2 regions of the Paenarthrobacter sp. GQ52 genome follow, and region 2 is predicted to be linked to the other one. Evidence: predicted binding sites of a transcription regulator. Region 2 holds the regulator's gene; the other holds the start of a gene.

Region 1 (9,772 bases), on a different contig from region 2:
AATGCCTGTGATGATGGATTCCGCTGGCGCGTCCTTGACCACCACGGCATTGGCGCCGATTGCGCTGCCGGCACCGATGGTGATGGGCCCAAGGACCTTTGCGCCTGCGCCGATGGTCACGCCGTCACCGATGGTGGGGTGCCGCTTGACCTTGGCCAGCGAACGTCCGCCGAGCGTTACTCCGTGATAAATCATCACGTCCTCGCCGATCTCTGCGGTCTCACCGATCACCACCCCCATGCCGTGGTCGATGAAGAATCGGCGGCCGATGGTGGCACCGGGATGGATTTCGATTCCGGTAAGGAACCTGGCCAGCTGGGAGATCAGGCGCGCGGGAAAACGGAGCGCCGGATTCTGCCACAGCCGGTGCGTCACACGGTGGGCCCAAATGGCGTGCAGGCCGGAGTATGCGAAAAAGTTCTCAAAAGAGCCTCGAGCCGCCGGGTCGTGGGACCGGGCGGCATCGAGGTCTTCCTTAAGCCTTGCGAAGAAGCTCACAAAGACCTTTCTACAGGAAATGAAGGCGTGCGGGCGAAGTGTTAGCCGCGGATGTCGTCGAACAGCACCGTGGAGATGTAACGCTCTCCAAAGTCACACACGACGGCGACGATCAGCTTGCCGGCGTTCTCGGGACGCTTGGCCAGTTCCAGTGCACCCCACACGATGGCGCCGGAGGAAATGCCGCCGAGGATACCTTCACGAGCGCCGAGTTCACGGGCTACGCGGACCGAGTCCTCGAGGGTAGCGTCCAAGACTTCGTCGTAAACGTTGGTGTCCAGGATTTCCGGAACAAAGTTGGCGCCGATTCCCTGGATCTTGTGCGGACCGGGCGCTCCACCGTTGAGGATCGCGGAGTCCTTGGGCTCGATAGCGACAATCTGCACGCCGGGCTTGCGCTCCTTGAGGACCTGGCCAACACCTGTGATGGTGCCGCCGGTGCCTACGCCAGCAACAAAAATGTCTACTTCGCCATCGGTGTCTTCCCAGACTTCCTCGGCGGTCGTGGTGCGGTGGATCGCCGGGTTGGCCTCGTTGGCGAACTGCTGAGCCCAGATGGAGTTCTCCGTGTTGGCGACGATTTCCTGTGCCTTCTCGACGGCGCCACGCATGCCCTCGGAACCGGGCGTCAGGACAATTTCCGCACCGTACGCACGCAGCATGACCCGGCGCTCAGTGGACATGGTCTCAGGCATGGTCAGGATGACCTTGTAACCGCGGGCTGCACCCACCAGGGCCAGTGCGATGCCGGTGTTGCCGGAGGTACCTTCGACGATGGTTCCACCGGGCTTCAGGGCGCCGGACTTCTCGGCGGCATCAATGATGGCCACGCCGATACGGTCCTTGACGCTGTTGGCCGGGTTGTAGAACTCAAGCTTGACTGCAACGGTGGCGTCGAGGCCTTCGGTCAGCCGGTTCAGACGGACCAGCGGGGTGCGGCCGACAAGCTGCGTGACGTCGTCGTAGATCCTTGCCATGAAAATTACGCCTATCTCTGAAGAGGGATTGCTGAGGTCAGCCTAACCAGCAGGATCGAAACCCTGCTAAGCAGTAAGCCACGCAGAGTAATATTTCCGGGCCTTAGCCAATTTCGGGTTAATGATCACCTGGCAGTACCCCTGATACGGGAACTTCGCATAGTAATTCTGGTGGACTTCCTCGGCCTCATGGAACTCGGGAAGACGGCTGACCTCGGTCACAATCGGATCGGACCATAGGGCCTGGGCGCGCTCGATGGCTTCCTCGAACAGCACCTTCTCTTCCGTCGTTGTGTAGAACATCGAGGACCGGTACTGGGTTCCCACGTCATAGCCCTGACGGTTCAGCGTGGTGGGGTCGTGCAGGGCGAAGAACATGTCCAGGATGACTTCCTCCGGAACCACGGTTTCATCGAATGTCACCGCGACAACTTCTGCATGGCCCGTAGTGCCGGAGCACACTTCGTAGTAATCGGGATTGCGGACGTGGCCGCCGGTGTAACCGGATACAACCGAGCTGACGCCGCGGGTCTTCTGGTATACGGCATCAAGGCACCAGAAGCAGCCGCCGCCAAGTACGAAAGTTTTCATGTTCTCTTCAATGGATCGGAGGGCCTGATGATTCCCGCTTCACCTTACGGGAGAATTACGGCACCAGGGAGGTGCTGCCGGTGCGGCAACCGCCCGATCGGGCCCAGTAGGGAAGAATAAGAGCATGGAAGCAGTAAACACCGACATTTCTGATGCGGATTCCGTCGAAGAAGACGAAACAGTTGACGCCAGCGGTGATCCTACGCTCGGTCAGGTGTTGCTGGCTGTCGAGGAACTCTGGCCGGAGTCCCTGGCTGAAGACTGGGATGAGGTGGGCCTTGTTGTCGGCCGACCCAACGCCCCTGTCACCAAAATCCTCTTTGCTGTGGATCCCACGCTGGCCGTGATCGATGAGGCCGTGGAGTGGGGAGCCGAACTGCTCATCACACACCACCCCCTGCTTCTCAAAGGGGTGAACTCTGTGGCAGCCACGTCCGCAAAGGGCCTCGCTGTCCACCGGTTGATAGAGGCCGGTACGGGCCTTTTGACCGTGCACACCAATGGTGATTCAGCAGTGGGCGGGGTTTCTGATGTCCTGGCCGACGCTTTCGGATTGGAGAACGTCACTCCGCTGACTGCTGCTAGCAACGGCCTTCCGGAGGAGGGCATCGGCAGGGTGGGGGACCTCCCTGAACTTGAGACGCTCGGTGATTTCGCAGCGCGCGTCTTTGAGATGCTGCCCGCTGTCGCCGGGGGAGTCCGGGTGGCTGGCGATAAAGACGGCCTGGTCCGGCGTGTCGCAGTTTGCGGTGGAGCCGGGGACAGCCTGTTCGACGCCGTTCGGGCCAGCCATGCGGATGTGTACGTCACGGCAGACATGCGTCACCACCCGGCATCGGAGGCCCGCGAAGGTGCCACAAACGGCAGGCCCTACCTGATCGATGTTTCGCACTTTGCCAGTGAGTGGCTGTGGCTGCCTGCAGCCGCCGAAGCGCTGGGTAACGTGCTCGCAGACCAGGGCTACGACGTCGAGATCCGCGTCAGCGGCACCAACAGCGACCCATGGGACTTCATACTCACTCCCGGCGGGGACTAGAGTCTAGAAAGATACGGGCAGCCCATACAGATAGTGGTGGTCCGGCCGGACCTGATCCCCAGGACCGGTGGCGATTAGCGGAGGTAAGCGTGGCGAAAGCAGCACCGGCAGAACAATTGAAATTGCTTGAACTGCAGGGGCTCGATGCCAAGCTCAGGTCGCTTGCCGGCCGACGGAAGGTTCTGGAAACAGATCCACGCATCACGGACCTCACGGATGCGTTGAACGTGGCCAACGGCGAACTTGGCGCTGCCAAGGTTGCCGTCCACGACGCCGAGGCGGAACTTCGCCGTGCGGAAGCCGACGTTGAGCAGGTAGCCACCCGCATTGAACGCGATGAGACCCGGCTCAACAGCGGCACCGGCCTGTCCAAGGACCTGGTGGCGCTGCAGAGCGACATTGCCTCACTCAATAAGCGCCGTTCGGACCTTGAAGACGTGGAGCTCGAAATCCTGGAGCGCCTGGATACGTTGCGGGAGCGTCAGGCTGCCCAGCAGGCGATCGTGGACGACATCCAGGGTTCGTTCGGCAGCATCCGGGCTGAGCTGGACGAGGCTATTGCAGAGATTGCCGCTGAAGAAACGGTGGTCCGCGGGCAACGTGCCGCTTTCGCGGAATCCCTGGACGCGGGAGTGCTTGCCATCTACGAGAAGACCATTACCAAGCGGGGCGTCGGTGCAGCCCGGCTGTTCCACGGTAAATCCGAAGGCTCCGGCATGATGCTCAGCCCCGGCGACCTTGCCGAAGTCAAAGCAGCCGCAGAGGACGACATTGTTTTTTGCCCGGACTCAGGTGTCATCCTGGTCCGTTCGGCGGAGTGGAACTGACGCAGCCCAACCTCAGCTGGGCAGGAGCAGTCAGTTGGACAGGATGATGTTAAGCGCGTGCGGCTTTCGGGCCGTGCCCTCAACAAGTTCTGTTCTCCAGATTTCCCCCGCGGCCTTCAGGAGCTGATCCGGGGTTGCCGGCGCCTTGCCGCGCCGGGTCAGCAAGTGTCGCGCAAGTTCCCCGCGGGTGTGTTTGGCGAAGTGGCTGACAACCGTGCGCTTGCCGTTCGCCTCGTTGAAGACGTTGACATTGACTGTCTGCGTCGCCGGGGGAGCCCAGGCCGCGGCGTAGGTGCTGGAGCGGCAATCGACCAGGAGCTCACCTTCAGCACGTGAGGCGAGGGCGGCGTTAAGCTGCGGCTTCCAGTAGGACGCGAGGCGTCCGACGTCGGGCAGTGCAGTTCCCATGGACAACCGGTAGGCGGGCACATGGTCGCCAAAGCCGATGGCGCCCCACAGTGCGGAAACCACCAGGATGGATTCGTTCGCCTTCCGGCGCTGCGTCGGGGTCATGCTGTTGTAGCCAAGGGCGTCATACAGGACCCCTGAATAGACCTGATGCGCGGGAGCGGCCGGTTCGGCATGCAGCCGCGTATTACGTTCGACGTCGTCCCGCAGCGAGGCGCCGACCCCCAACAGCGCAAGTGCATCCTCGTGCGCGCTCACCGTGCCCAACGCTTCTAGTACTTTTGCCCGGTGCGGGTTCAGTTCAGGGAAGCTGAGCGATTCCCAGTTGATGGAGGGACCGTTGGCAGCGGGGGTCTTGCCTTCGGAAGGCGGCAGCAGAATCAGCACCCGTCGATATTACCGGGGTCTTTGGGTGGTCCCAACGCCGGTAGACTGGACGGCGGATGGGTCGACCAGGCGGTCGCGCGTCACGAAAGTGGCTCGAGGAACGTCCGGGCTCCGCAGAGCAGGGTGGTGGGTAACGCCCACTCGGGGTAACCCGCAGGCCAGTGCCACAGAGAAGAGACCGCCTGCGCGTCGTGATGTTTGCATCGCAGCGCAGCAGGTAAGGGTGAAACGGTGGTGTAAGAGACCACCAGCTCCCTGGGTGACCGGGGAGGCTAGGTAAACCCCACCCGGAGCAAGGCCAGACAGGACACGCTTGAGGGCTGCTCGCCCGAGTGTCCGGGTAGGCTGCTGGAGGGCGTCGGCAACGGCGTTCGTAGATGGATGGCCGCCACTCCTTTTCCGGTAACGGCAGGGGATGACAGAACCCGGCGTATCGGTCGACCCATCCATTTATTACTCCCGAATTTCCGCCGTGTGAGTGATTTCACGCCGCGGGGCGGCCTTCACCGCTTCCTTCCGCCCTAGAATGGTTACTGAACGTAGATGTTCTGCCGCCGGGACTGCGTTCGCAGCCGGCGGATTTTCTTTGCTCTCGTTCAAGGCGCTGTGGGTGGACCGAAGCCCGCCGGCGCATGAGCCGCAGGACTACTCCGGGCGGCCGCTGCCATCTGCATACGAAGACGTATGTGGTTGACCCAAGGAAGGTAGTTCTGTGAGCCAGACGTCAGATTCTTGTCTTGATAAGTGGATGGGCCGGGAGGCTCTCGCCGAGGCCATGATTCCGGTGATCGGCCGGTTGTACCGGGAAAACAACGTGGTCACGAGCATCCACGGCCGGAGCCTGATCAACAAGTCCACCATGAACATCCTGAAGGCCCACCGCTTTGCGCGCCGGATGAGCAACCACGAGCTGCTGCTCGAAGAGACCGCACCGCTGCTGAACGCCCTGTCCGAGCTGGAACTCGGCGCAGCCGCCATTGATATCGCACGTTTGACAGAGAAGTTCCGGGCCGAAGGCAACGGCGCCTCGCTGGATGAGTACCTGCGTGCCGAGCTCGCCGAAATCGTGGGAAAGCGTGGCGCAGACGACCGCACCAGCACCGACGTCGTTCTTTACGGCTTTGGCCGCATTGGCCGCCTCCTGGCCCGCATCCTCATTGAGAAGGCCGGTGGCGGGCACGGCCTGCGACTCCGCGCGATCGTAGTGCGCAAGGGCGCCGAGAACGATCTTGTAAAGCGCGCCAGCCTGCTGCGTCGTGACTCGGTACACGGTTCCTTCGAAGGCACCATCCGCGTGGACGAGGAAGCCAACACCATCACCGCCAACGGCGTGCAAATCCAAGTCATCTACTCGGACAACCCGGCCACTGTGGACTACACGGCCTTCGGTATCAAGGACGCCCTGGTGGTGGACAACACGGGCCGCTGGCGCGACGCCGAGGGTCTCTCCCAGCACCTGCAGAGCAAGGGTGCTTCCCGTGTGCTGCTCACTGCACCGGGCAAGGGTGAGCTGAAGAACATCGTCCACGGCATCAACCACCGGGACATCTCCGATGATGACAAGATCGTCACCGCGGCATCCTGCACTACCAACGCCATTACGCCGGTGCTGAAAGCCATCAACGACAAGTTCGGCATCATCCACGGCCACGTTGAGACTGTGCACTCCTTCACCAATGACCAGAACCTGATCGACAACTTCCACAAGGGTGATCGCCGCGGCCGTTCCGCGGCCCTGAACATGGTCATCACGGAGACTGGTGCCGCCAAGGCCGTAGCCAAGGCACTTCCGGAACTGCAGGGCAAGCTCACGGGCAATGCCATCCGCGTTCCTACTCCGGATGTTTCCATGGCCATCCTGAACCTCAACCTTGAAAAGGGAACCACCCGCGACGAAGTCAACGACTTCCTCCGTGAGATGTCCCTGCACTCCGATCTTCGCAAGCAGATCGACTACATCGACTCTCCCGATGTTGTCTCCACTGACTTCGTTGGCTCACGCCGCGCGGGCATCGTTGACGGCCTCGCAACGATTTCCAACGACAAGAACCTCGTTCTCTACGTCTGGTACGACAACGAGTTCGGCTACTCCTGCCAGGTAGTCCGTGTCATGGAAGAAATGGCCGGCGTAAACCCGCCGTCGTTCCCGGCACGCGACGTGGTTGCTCCCATCGCAGTGCTTGAAGGCGCTGGAGCCTAAGCACGCCGAAGTATTCACGGGTTTCCCGGCTGAGTCACTGGTATCAGCCGGGAAACCTGACCAAAATGGGTTCATGGAAAACGAATCAACGTTGGAACATGAGACCACTCTGGAGCACGCCCTGGACGTCGCAAAGGCCAACCACAAACAGGCCCAAAAACTTCTGGATCAAGCTATCGCAGCCAACGCTTCCGGCGATGTTCCGGATCAGCGCGTGGAGCAACTGCGGGGCCTCCTCGCGCTGGCAACAGAGGACCTGCAGCGCGTAATGCGTGAGCAATAACCCACTGAAGCATCCCATCTCCGAAGTGTGACATCTCCTGCACACTGTGGATATCGACTCTGACTGTCGGGGCCTTGTCCTACGCTCGTAGGACATTGCTGTTTCCCCACTGGATGGAGTCCCTTGAGTATCACTTGGTCTGCCTACAAACGCGCGCGGCGACGGTCACGTCAGGCGTGGGCCATTCTGGGACTGGCCGCCGCAACCGTGGTGGCAGGGCTTTCATGGTATTTCACCACAGGACAATTCACGGCCGCTGAACCATGGGCCGCCGGCCCTAGTGAAGCGCCCGTCTACAATCCCGGCTGGATGAAACCCCTTCGCGGTGGGGTGCCCGTTGCCCCGGAAAAGGCGAGCGACGCCTTGGATCGACTCCCGGTAAAAGGGCGCGCGGCCAAATCGGACTACGATAGGGCCGCATTCGGGCAAGCCTGGGCGGACGCTGACCGCAATGGATGCGACACCAGAAACGACATTCTCCGGCGGGACCTCTCGGCGGTCGAATTCACGGAAGGCTCCTCGTGCAAGGTTGCCGGTGGTAGCTTTCACGAACCATACACGGGGTCGCAGGTGACTTTCCGGAGGGGCCAGGACACCAGTGCCGCAGTTCAAATCGATCACGTGGTGGCCCTCGCCGACGCCTGGCAAAAGGGCGCCCAGCAACTCACTGTGCAGCAGCGGCAAATATTCGCGAACGATCCGCTGAACCTGATCGCCGCCGACGGTCCCGCCAATGTTAAGAAGGGCGCAGGTGACGCGGCCACGTGGCTGCCGGCTAACAAGAATTTTCGCTGCCACTACGTCGCCCGGCAGGTCTCCGTGAAAGCGGCCTATAAGCTCTGGATTACGCAGGCTGAAAAGGACGCCATGAAGCGGGTTTTGTCCTCGTGCCCGGAACAGCAAACCATCTACAATGCCAGGTGACCGTGCCCCAGTTGCCAGATGCCGCCGTCGTCGATCCGCTCCAGGACCACACGCTGGAGAGAGGTTTCCCGCGGGAGCTTATCCAAGTCATGGAGTCCCCGCTGCCTGAAAGTGAAGTAGATGGCATCCGTAGGAGCATCAGTGCAGCGGTCGAGCGTGAAACGTCCGGCAAACGACGCGATGTTGCTGTCCGGCAGGCGCTCGACGAGATACGGGTCCAACATCCATGAATCACACGTGGCTTTGCGCGCAGGCTTGTCAGGAAAATACCGGGGGAAGAAGGATCCCGCCTCCGCAAAACTGGCATCCACCAGCGCAGGGGAGAGGCCTCCATCTTCGGGTATATGGACGCCAAGAACCCAGCCTGAGCCCCGACCATCGGCCGGAACCAAATGAAACTGCAGTCGGCCCAGCCGGAACAAATTGCCGGCCATGTGCAACGTCAGCCAACTCCAGGTGTCCAGGCCAAAACGGCCATGGACCCGCCTGTTGATACGAAGCTGCAAGCCCATGTCTGCCAAGGATGCGGCCGAGACAGCGGGACTGATTCCCAGCTCCAGGTGGTAGGCGTGAACTGAGGGCGCGAAGCGGAGGAGTGCTTCGATCCACACCGTCTCCACAGCGCCGTTGGCCCGAATGCTGTCTACTGGAAAGGTCCCAAGCCGTTCCTGCATGGTCTTCATTGCCTGCAGAACAGGCTCGTCCGGGGGCGTCCCCAGAAGGTGCGCACATTCTGTGGCGTCTTCGCCGGTGATGTCCAAGAGCTCAAAAAGCTCTGCGTGAGGGCTGGCGGCCATGGCTTAGTGCCCGAACGGATCTGGGTCGACGCCAGGCATCCAGGTCAGGCCCGGCACACCCCAGCCGTTTTTCTTTGCTTGCTTGAGAGCCTTCTTCGAGTACCGGTCCACGAGACGATTGACGTAAAGCTTGCCGTCCAAATGGTCGAACTCGTGCTGCAGGATTCTGGCGAACCAGCCTGTCGCTTCGAAATCCAGGGGTTTGCCGTCGCCGTCAAAGCCCTGAACCCGTGTCCATTCAGCGCGCTGTAGCGGGTAGTACTCGCCGGGGAAGGACAAGCAGCCCTCAACGTGTTCATCGGGATCCGGAAGTGCGCCGGAGACCTTGGACAGCGTCAGGACGGGGTTGACTACGACACCCTGTTCGGGGACGTCGTCATCGTTGGCGTACTTGTAGACAAAAAGGCGTTTGCCCACGCCGATCTGGGGCGCGGCCAGCCCTACGCCGTTGGCAGCGTCATTAGTCTCGAACATGTCCGCGATCAAGGCGCGGAGTTCGTCGTCGAAAACCTCGACTTCACTTGCCCGGCGGTGCAGAACAGGTTCGCCCCAAATGGTGACTGGCAGGACGGTCATCTCAGTTTTTCCTTCATCTAGCGCTGCGGTCCGGAAGCGGCCTTGGTCCGCTTTTGGGTTAAAAGCAAAAGCCGCACCGGATAACCGGTGCGGCCTTTGTGGAAACCGGCTCTGGAGCCAATCTCGGTGGGGTGAGCTACGGGGGTTGAACCCGCGACCTCCTGGACCACAACCAGGCGCTCTGCCAACTGAGCTAAGCCCACCATGTGCCTTTTTGGACTGAACCGTTTGACCGGCTTTCCTTCAAGGCAACGACAAATAGCTTACC
Region 2 (9,772 bases):
CTTCCGGCTCGCTGATCAGGGTGATGTCCTGCAGACCGGCCACGTTGAGCGCTGCAAGGACCAGTGAGGTGCGGTGCTGCCCCCACGCTGCGGGGTGCGTCATGATGATCGACGACGGCGCGCTGCGCTCGCGTTCTTCGGCCCTGTCCACCACCCAACGGGCCATTCGGGCATACACGTCCTCGGGGGCCAGCCAACTATCCCCGACAGCCAAGGGAACGGAATCACCTATCCGGCGCTTGAATTCCCGCACCATGCGCCGGGGGTCGTCCAAGCCACGGCGTTCGGCCGCTTCACCTACCAGGACACGGCCATCATCCGCATAGAACAAGACGGATGGCACGGCACTGCCGTGCAAGCCCAACGACAGAATCTCCGGGGCTGGAATGGGGCCTTGGCCAGGCTTGACAAGGGCTGCGGCGGTAAAACTCGTCCCGACGTCAATGGCGAGAACATAGCTCATGGTTACCTCGAAGAGAACACGGCGCGACGCTAGCGGGCTGCATCACAAGCGGGTTCTGAACAAGTTAGCACCTGCCCCGGACGGGCAAAAGGCTTCGTAGCAACACCAAGTTGTCATGGTTGCTACACCAATTTGTCATATTCCAAGACCGCTATACGCACACAGGAGCGAAGCCCCTGCTCAGGCGGGGATCCCGGTCATGGGGTTACGGAGCTTAGAGCCCGGAGTAGGAATGCAGGCCGTTGAAAACTGTATTCACGAGTGTGAAGTTGATGATGACGCAGGCGTAGCCAACGATCGACAACCACGCTGCGCGGGTTCCGGTCCAACCACGGGTGGCCCGGGCGTGCAGGTAGCCCGCATAGACCACCCAGATCACGAAGGTCCAGACTTCCTTGGGATCCCAGCCCCAGAAGCGGCCCCAGGCCTTTTCAGCCCAGATCGCCCCGAACATGAGGGTGAACGTCCAACCGATGAAGGCGATGGCATTGATGCGGTAGGAGAGATTCTCCAGGCTCAGCGCGTTGGGAACCAGGCGCATGAAGCCCAGGTTGTCCGCGCGGCCCGCGGCAAGGTTCTTCTGGCGGTACGACTGCAGCAACTGCAGCACAGACATGGCGAACGTCAGTGTGAACAATGCAGAGGAGAGCACGGCGATGGAGACATGGATGATGAGCCAGTAGCTCTGCAGGGCCGGAACCAGGTGCCCAACCGGGGTCCAGAAAGCAGCCGAAGCAGCAACCAGCATGATGATGGCCAGGCCGATCACGAACGTGCCCAGGAAGCGCAGATCCCTGCGGATGAGAACCACCAGGAAGACAGCTACGGCAACGAAAGCACCCGTGGTGAGGAACTCGTACATGTTTCCCCACGGCACGCGGCCTGCACCAAATGCACGGGTAACCACACCGGCGCCGTGGATCAGCACACCCAGCACCGTCAGCGCTACGGCCACGCGGGCAGGCGCGCGGCGTTCGCCCGCATACTTCATGTCGCCGGCGGCGGTGCCGCCCTCAACGGTGAGGCCCGACGTCGGACGCTCGGCACGTCCAGCCGGCCCACCGGCGTCGGGACCTCCCAAGCCTGCCGCGACGCGGCCTGCAGAAACCGTGACCTTCTCGCCGGCGGTGCTGGCTGCGGCCTTCAGGTCCACGGCGCGGAGCATCTTGCTGCTCTTCGCCAGGTCCCAGGCAAAGGCGATGAACGCCACGGTATACGTGCCGGCGGCCAACAGCATGAACAGCTCGCTGTACTGGCCCAGGGTTTCGTTGATGACGGGCATTACTGGTCCTTCGAGGTTGAGGAGGATCCTGCTGTTGTTGTAGCCGTGTCCGGCGCCTCGGGGATGTTCCATTCCCGGGCAAAGATCTCGCGGAGTGCGGCGGCTTCGCCGGCCAAGCGGTGGTCTTCACCGCGTGCCAGCAGGCCGTATTCCACCATGGTGCGGCCGTCCGCGTGGGTTCCGGTGCGAACCCAGACGCGGCGGCGGTTGATGTACAGCGACATGACCAGGCCTGCGACTGCGAGGAAACCGAAGATCAGCGCATAGAGCTGGCCGGGGTTGTGGTGGATGTCCACCCCGATGTACTTCTTCACGCCATCGAACGTGATGCTGCCCTTGCCTTCTGGCAGGTTGACTGTGGCACCCGGACTCAGGGTGATACCGCCGGCAGGGAGGTCGCGGCCGTTGAGCTGCTGGAGGTCCTTGACGTCCAGCTCAAACACGTTTTGAGGCACACCCTTGTCCAGGCCGAGGTCGCCGTAGAACGAGTTCAGGCTCAGCTGCGGGTTGATGAGTTCGGGGGCGCCGCTGAAGGAAATGCCGTCCTCGGTGACGAAGGCCGTGGGCAGGAAGAAGCCAACAAAGCCCAGCTGTTCCGGCTTGGCGTCCGGGACCTTGATGACCACGGAGGAGTAGTAGTTGTCGCCCTGGACCTTGGCAGTTACGGGACCTTGGAAAGCGACGTTGCCCTCACCGTCCCGGACCGTGATCAGGGGTGCATAGCCGTTTCCGGTCAGGTAGAGGCTGGTATTCCCGAGGGAAACGGGGTCGTTGACCTTGAGGGTTTCCTTCTTGCCCGGAGAGTCCGGGGTTTCCTTGGTGGTCACTTCGGCGGTGTAGTCGATGGGCTGGCCGGCTTTGCCCGGCGATTCGCGGTCGAACCTGGCCTCGAACTTGTCCAGTTGCATCGAGTACGGCTGGAGTGAGCTGCTCTGGAAGTTGGTTCCGGGAGTGAATTGGTCGTAGCCCACCAGGGTGTTGACGAAGGTATCGCCTTCCACCAGGATCCGCTGGCCGCTGTACCCGTACAAGCCACCAATGGCCACGGACACCAGCACTCCGATCAAGGAGGTGTGGAACACCAGGTTGCCCACTTCCTTCAGGAAGCCGCGCTCGGCACCCAAGGACGGCAGGGCGCCGTCGACGTCCCTGACCTCCACCCGGTAGCCGCGTTTCTTCAGCAGCCCGGCGGCATCGTTGATGGCTTTCGACGCCGGGATCCCTGCGTCGGCAGGCACAGCCAAGGTGCCGTACTCCGGCAGGCGCGAAAGGCGCTTGGGGGTGCGCGGCGGCTGCGACTTCATGGCCTTGTAATGGGCGATGGCACGCGGAGTGACGCAGCCGATCAAGGAGATGAAAAGCAGGATGTAAATGGCCGAGAACCAGGCCGACGAGTAGACATCGTAGAGCTGCAGGGCGTCGAGAAGCTCGCCGTAGGAAGGGTTGTCCTTGATGTACTGCGTGACCACTGAAGGATTGGCCGGCCGCTGCGGGAACAGGGAACCCGGCACAGCGCCAACGGCAAGCAGGAGGAGCAGGAAGAGGGCCGTGCGCATGCTGGTCAGCTGGGTCCAGGACCACCGGAGCATGCCCTTGAAACCCAGCGCGGGCAGGGCTGCCTCGGACTTGGCCTGCTGGAGTTTTCCGTCCGCTGTGTTTTCAGCGGCTGGTGACTTCTTCTTGGCTTTCACGGACTCGCTCATCAGATTGGCAACTTCACATCGTTTTGGAACCAGTACTGCAACTCGGTCACCCAGGTTCCCCACACACCGGTGGCCATCAGGATGCCGAGCAAAATCAGGATGCCTCCGCCGATCCGCTGGATGGCCAGCCGGTGCTTGCGGAAGAAGGACATCACTCCCATGCCCCGGCGCACGGCCAAGGCAATAAGGAGAAACGGAATGCCAAGGCCAAGGCTGTAAACGAACGCCAGGAGGGCGCCCTTGGCCGCCGATGAACCGCCGGACAAGCTCAGCAACTGTACCGCGGAGTACGTCGGACCAATGCAGGGCGCCCAGCCCAGCCCGAACGTCAGTCCCAGCAGGGGCGCGCCCCACAAGCCCGCCGGAGGTTTTGCGTGGATCTTGGCATCACGCTGCAACCAGCCGAAGCCGCCCATGAACACCACACCCATGATGATCACCAGGATGCCCAACAGCTGCGTGATCCAGGCGTTTTGGGGACCGGTCAGCAACGTACCCAGCTGCCCGAAGGCGCCGCCCAGCAGAACGAAAATCACCGAAAAGCCCAGGACGAACAACCCGATGCCGGCCAGCATGCGGCCCCGCCGCTGCTTTTGGAGGTCGACGCCGGTCAGTCCCGTGACGTAGCCAAGGTACCCCGGGACCAGCGGCAACACGCATGGCGAAAGGAACGAGACCAGCCCGGCCAGCAGTGCCACTGGCACAGCCAGCAGCAGTGATCCGTTGAGGATCGTCTCGGCAAAAGGACTGTTCATGGGTGCTACTCGGCCACTGCAGAGGTGATGAGGGCTTTCAGGGTGCTCTTCTCGATCTCGCCGAGGACGCGTGAGGCAACCTTGCCCTCCTTGTCCAGGACCAACGTTGTGGGAACTGCACCCGGAGGCACAATGCCGGACACGGACAGCAGCACTGCCCCATCCTTGTCATTGAAGCTCGGGTAGGTGATGTTGAAGGTCTTGTCGAAGGCCTCGGCGGTGGCTTGTTCGTCGCGCAGGTTAACGCCGAAGAACTGGACCCCCTGATCTTTGAAGTCCAAGTGCAGGGCTTCAAGCTGGGGGGCTTCGATGCGGCACGGAGCGCACGCGGCAAACCAGAAGTTCAGGACAGTGACTTTGCCCAGCAGATCCTCCGGCTTTACCGTCTGCCCGTTAAAGAGAGTGCCTTTGAGCGCGACGGGTGCGGCACGGTCCGCCTTGGCGAACTCCGTCACCGAACCATCACCTGCCACGTAGTTCTTGTTGTCGCCTGCCTTGGCTTGCTTGGCCAGGGAGTCTTCCTGAGCACACGCGGACAGGCCCATGGTCAGTCCTGCCAGGAGGACACCACCGGCGGTCAGCACGCCGCGGCGCGAAAGATTGTTGTCCATGCTTCTACGCTCCCGGGGTGCTCGCCGCGCCGGGAAGCAGGACGGCAGCGGGCTCGGTGTACTCAACGCGCACGATCTTGCCGTCGTCGTCGAGTGTTAGGGACGTCAACGACGTGAGGGTGCATTCGCGCTTACGGGGATCATGCGCCAGGCGGCGGCCCTCGGCAGTCAACCGGGTGGACCAAATGGGAAGTTGGTGGCTGACCAGAATGGCTTCCGCGCCGTCGCCGCCAAGTTCGATGGCCTTCACACGTGCGTCTTCAACCGCGGCCAGCACGCGGGCTGCCTGCTCCTTGTAGGGCTCGCCCCATGAAGGGCGCAACGGATTCCGGAAGTAGATCCAGTGCTTGGGCTTCAGGAACTCGCTCTTGGTGGGGTGGAGTCCCTCGAAGTGGTTCTCTGCTTCGATAATGCGCGGCTCGGTGGTGATCTCCAGGTTCAGTGCCTCGGCCGTGGGCATGGCCGTTTCCTGGGCGCGCGTGAGCGGCGAGGCTACCAAATGAACAATCTTGGCACCCTGGTTGACGCGGGCCGTGAAGTGGTCCGCCAGCATCCGAGCCATCTCCCGGCCACGTTCGGAGAGGTGGAATTCCGGCAGCCGGCCATAGAGGACGGCGTCGGGATTGTGGACCTCGCCATGGCGAAGCAGATGGACAGTTGCTTGGGGCATGTTTACCAGTTTCTCAAAGAAGCGGGGCGATCCGAAATCTTCTACCGCTAGTAGAACTCAAAGTTTTCCCGAAATGTTCCACGGAGTTGGAATAAAAGATGCATATGCATGTTTATACTGGATACGAAGCTCGGTTGACGCTTCAAGCAATGAGCTCGACCAGGCAAGCAAGCAGTACCTACCACTCGATATAGGAGCAACACCATGATGACTCTCCCCACTTCCGTCACCACCGGCACCTGGGCCCTCGACGCCTCCCACAGCGAGATCGGCTTCACCGTCCGCCACGCAGGCATCAGCAAGGTCCGCGGCCAGTTCAAGGATGCTGCTGCCACCCTGGAAGTTGGCGAAACGCTGACCGATTCCAAGGTCACCGCCACCATCCAGACCGCCAGCTTCGACTCCGGAGACGTCAACCGCGACGGCCACGTCAAGGGCGAAGACTTCTTCGATGTGGAGAAGTTCCCGGAAATCACCTTCGTGTCCCGCCACGTCAAGGCCAACGGCAACAGCTTTGACCTCGTGGGCGATCTCACAATCAAGGGCGTGACCAAGGAAGTTTCCATCGAGACCGAATTCAACGGTGTGGCCGTGGATCCGTTCGGCAACACCCGCGCCGGCGTTTCCGGCGAAACCACCATCAGCCGCAAGGACTTCGGCCTCACGTGGAACGCCGTCCTCGAAGCCGGCGGCGTCCTGGTCAGCGACAAGGTAGTCATCAACCTCGAGCTCGCCTTCATTGCACCGGCTGCGGCGTAGCCCGCACGCCTCAGCAAACGGCGCCCTGCACAGTTCACGCTGTGAGGGGCGCCGTTTCGCGTAAAGGGAAGTCACCCCGCAATTGTTCGGCAAACAGCCTGTATTTAGCTGCGCGTTAGCTCCGAATTTCCTATGCATCCTTCAACCTGCGGTCTAAAGTGATGCCATGAGTACCCCAGACGAAACACCACAGCCACAGCAGCCCGGCTCCCAGCCTCCGCAGCCCGGCAATGTTCCTCCTGCGGGTCACCAGCCTCCGCAGGGCTACCAACCGCCCCAGGGTTACCAACCCCCGCAGGGCTACCAGCCGCCGTCGCAACCGGGGCAATACTCACAGCCCGGACCAGGCCAGCCTGCCCCCGGACAGTCCGGTTTCCACTTCGAAATGCCCACTGACGGACCGCGTAGCTTCAACGACGTCATGCCTCAAGGCGGCTTCTCGGGAATGTTCAAAACCCAGGGCCTGCCGACGGAGCTGAAAGTTTCCTACTTCATTTGGGTGATCTCGGGACTCCTGGGCCTGCTGTTTGGCCTCATCGCTTTCTTTGCCGTGATCGCTGCCTTCGCGTTCGCTCCGGCATTCGCCGCCATCGCCATGATCCTCCTCCTGCTCACTTTGGCGGTCGCCGCCGCCCAAGTGATCCTGGCCATGAAGATGAAGGAAGGTAAAGAGTGGGCACGCCTCGCCTTGACCATCCTGGCGGGCGTTTCCTTACTACTGGCCATTTTCGGAGCGGTAAATGGTGGCGGCTCCGGGATGGGCCTGGGCGGCAACTGGTTCGGTTTCCTGGTGAGCGCAGTCGCCGTTGTCTTGATGTGGCTGCCCAATGCGCAGCTCTGGTTCAAGACTGTGAAGGGCCACGCTTAGCACTGACTCAACTGCCGTCGTCGTGCGATATCGGCGGTAGAGCGAGGCTGAAGGCCGCGGTCAGATCCTTTCGGATCCCGCGGCCTTCATCATGAAGGCGTAAGCCGACATGATGATTTTTTCCCGTGAGCTTGAAATACCTGCGTGTGATCATCTGCAGTGTCGGACGCTGGAGGTACGGTGGTACCAGAACCACGCTGGGGGCAGGGTCATTTTGCTGATCCCGGCGGCCGCACCAGCAGTCGAACAAGCAAAGGAATGCCATGAGCAACCCTCCGTACCCGCCCTCAAATCCGGGCGACGACAACAAGCCCGAGCAGCACGGCGCCCAGCCTTCCACGCCGCAGCCTCCGGCACCCCAGTACGGTCAGCCCGCCGCGCCGCAGTACGGGCAGCAGTCCCCCGCCGCACCCCAGTACGGGCAGCAGTCCCCCGCCGCACCCCAGTACGGGCAGCAGTCCCCCGCCACACCCCAGTACGGGCAGCAGTCTTCCCCGTATGGTCAGGCTCCCGGAGCTCCGCAGTATGGCCAGGGCAACAACTGGCCGAGCCAGCAACCCGGTCCTACAACTATCCCTCCAATGGTGAACTACGCGTTCTGGATGATCATTGCGGCAGGCATCCTGTCTGCCATCAGCTCGCTGCTCCTGGCCACCACCGGAGCCGATTCCTTCATCAACGTGATGAACCAGCAGGCCGCGCAGCAGGGCACTGAATTCCCCGCGGAATCCATTGAGGGGATGCGCGGTGCTATCGCAGTGGGCGCCATTGTCGGTGCCATCTTCTCATTGGGACTTTACGCGCTGGTCGCCTTCCCCGTCCGGAAGGGCAAGAACTGGGCCCGGATCCTGGGCACCGTGTTCGCTGCCATCTCTGTTCTGGGCCTCACCGGACTGTTCCAGTTCGGCGCAACCTACGGCATCATGCAGCTCATCGTGATCCTGCTGGGCGTTGCAGCGATCGTCATGCTGTACCTGCCGGCGTCGGCTCCGTACTTCCGTAAGGCCCAGCCTTTCGGAAACCCATACCAGAACCCCTACGGTCGCTAAACCCTCACGCTTCCAAGTATTAAACGCGGGCGCGGACCCGGCGAAGGCTAAACAGCCTGGCCCGGCGTCTGCGCCCGTTGTGCATGGTAGGCCAGGATCTGGAGCTCGGTTGCCATATCCACCTTGCGAAGGTTGACGTGCGGGGGAACCTGCAGGAGCACCGGGGCGAAGCTCAGGATGCTCCGTATGCCGGCAGCAATGACGCGGTCGCAGACAGCCTGGGCCACGGTCGCAGGTAGCGCAAGCACCACCATGTTGGTATGGGTGCGTTCCAGCACGCGCTCCAGCTCGGCCGAATCACTCACCCGCAACCAGCCCACCTCGTTGCCGATCACCATGGGGTCCGCGTCAAAGATGGCCACAACGTCGAAGCCCCGGGACTCGAAGCCACCATACCGTGCAAGGGCTTTGCCGAGGTTACCGGCACCCACAATCGCGACCTTCCAGTCGTGGGTCAGGCCGAGTGCGGCGGCTATGTGCCGGCTCAAGTACTGGACTTCATAGCCAACGCCCCGGGTCCCGTACGAGCCGACGTAGGAGAGGTCTTTGCGGAGCGTGGATGAACTGACGCCTGATGCCTCCGCCAACGCTTCCGAGGAAACGCGTTCCACACCTTCGGCCAAGAGAGAGTTGAGCGCGCGCAAATAGAGAGTCATCCGGGCCACAGCCGCGGGCGGGATCTGCTTGGTGGCAGGTTCGTTTTCCCCGGTTGTTGCGTCCGGGGACGGTTCCAGCGCAGTCACGGTATTCTCCATTGCGTCGCTTTGTTGTTCCACTCTATGACCCTCGGCGGGACTCAACAAAAGCCATTACCTGCGGGTAACCCCACCTCAATCTTCCAGGACTTTCTTCAGTGTGCGGGTGAGCCGTTCCTCATCGATCTTCCAAAAATCCCGCTGGATGCCGTCAACCAGCACCACAGGAATTTCCTCTGCGAAGCGCTCCTGGAGTTGGGAGTCGCCGTCGATCTTCTGCTCGGTCCACTGCACGCCAAGGCTTTTCGTGACGCGCTCGACGGCGGCACGCGCTTCCGTGCAGAGGTGGCAGTCAGCTTTGGTCAGAAGTACGACGTCGGGAATAGCCATGTCTCAAAGGTAACCGCCCCAACGCTCGCTCACACCCCACCCCCTTCCCACCAACGCTCACTCACACCCCACCCCCTCCCCACCAACGCTCACTCACACCCCACCCCCTTCGGCGACTCCGCCTGTGCGCCCTCAACGCAGTTCCCGGCGATTGACTAGACTCAAGGCATGCCCGAGGAGAAGAACGCCGCCGTGGTCGCAGATGCCTTGGTGCAAAACACCGCGCAGAGGGACGCGGCAAAACAGGATCTCGTGCGGAAGCACGCTGGCGAAGCCGCCTTCTTCGACGTCGACAATACGTTGATGAAGGGTGCAAGCCTCTTCCACGTGGCGCGCAAAATGTACGAACGCAAAGCGTTCACACTTTCCCAGGCCGCCGGTTTCGCTTGGAAGCAGTTCAAGTTCGTCATGCGCGGCGAAAACATGGAAGACGTCCACTCCGTACGCGACTCTGCGCTGACCCTTGCTGCCGGCATCACTGTTGATGACATCAAGGCCTTGGGCGAAGAGGTCTATGACGAAATGAT

Evidence for each region. The regulator Rex, encoded in region 2, represses fermentation and respiration genes when NADH is low (regulators of the CRP and FNR family bind a similar motif). The targets are predictions, from matches to a motif close to CTTGTGAANNNNTTCACAAG.
Region 1: the regulator Rex is predicted to act here: its motif matches at 5,196-5,215, upstream of AC6CH8_RS13350 (glyceraldehyde-3-phosphate dehydrogenase).

The regions. Positions count from the first base shown of each region.
Region 1 is NZ_JCAXEJ010000009.1:14,896-24,667, forward strand. Features, by position in the region: gene epsC (serine O-acetyltransferase EpsC) at 1-498, opposite strand, end outside; gene cysK (cysteine synthase A) at 540-1,475, opposite strand; gene msrA (peptide-methionine (S)-S-oxide reductase MsrA) at 1,542-2,066, opposite strand; gene AC6CH8_RS13330 (Nif3-like dinuclear metal center hexameric protein) at 2,191-3,102, shown strand; gene AC6CH8_RS13335 (zinc ribbon domain-containing protein) at 3,192-3,929, shown strand; gene AC6CH8_RS13340 (YaaA family protein) at 3,960-4,724, opposite strand; RNA gene rnpB (RNase P RNA component class A) at 4,782-5,173, shown strand; gene AC6CH8_RS13350 (glyceraldehyde-3-phosphate dehydrogenase) at 5,437-6,924, shown strand; gene AC6CH8_RS13355 (hypothetical protein) at 6,998-7,207, shown strand; gene AC6CH8_RS13360 (HNH endonuclease family protein) at 7,331-8,131, shown strand; gene AC6CH8_RS13365 (acyltransferase domain-containing protein) at 8,116-8,928, opposite strand; gene def (peptide deformylase) at 8,932-9,504, opposite strand; tRNA gene AC6CH8_RS13375 (tRNA-His) at 9,632-9,707, opposite strand.
Region 2 is NZ_JCAXEJ010000012.1:536-10,307, reverse strand. Features, by position in the region: gene AC6CH8_RS15230 (Hsp70 family protein) at 1-463, opposite strand, end outside; gene ccsB (c-type cytochrome biogenesis protein CcsB) at 678-1,745, opposite strand; gene resB (cytochrome c biogenesis protein ResB) at 1,745-3,448, opposite strand; gene AC6CH8_RS15215 (cytochrome c biogenesis CcdA family protein) at 3,448-4,203, opposite strand; gene AC6CH8_RS15210 (TlpA family protein disulfide reductase) at 4,209-4,814, opposite strand; gene AC6CH8_RS15205 (histidine phosphatase family protein) at 4,819-5,484, opposite strand; gene AC6CH8_RS15200 (YceI family protein) at 5,692-6,243, shown strand; gene AC6CH8_RS15195 (hypothetical protein) at 6,410-7,111, shown strand; gene AC6CH8_RS15190 (hypothetical protein) at 7,375-8,160, shown strand; gene AC6CH8_RS15185 (redox-sensing transcriptional repressor Rex) at 8,208-8,915, opposite strand; gene AC6CH8_RS15180 (glutaredoxin family protein) at 8,991-9,245, opposite strand; gene AC6CH8_RS15175 (HAD family hydrolase) at 9,414-9,772, shown strand, end outside.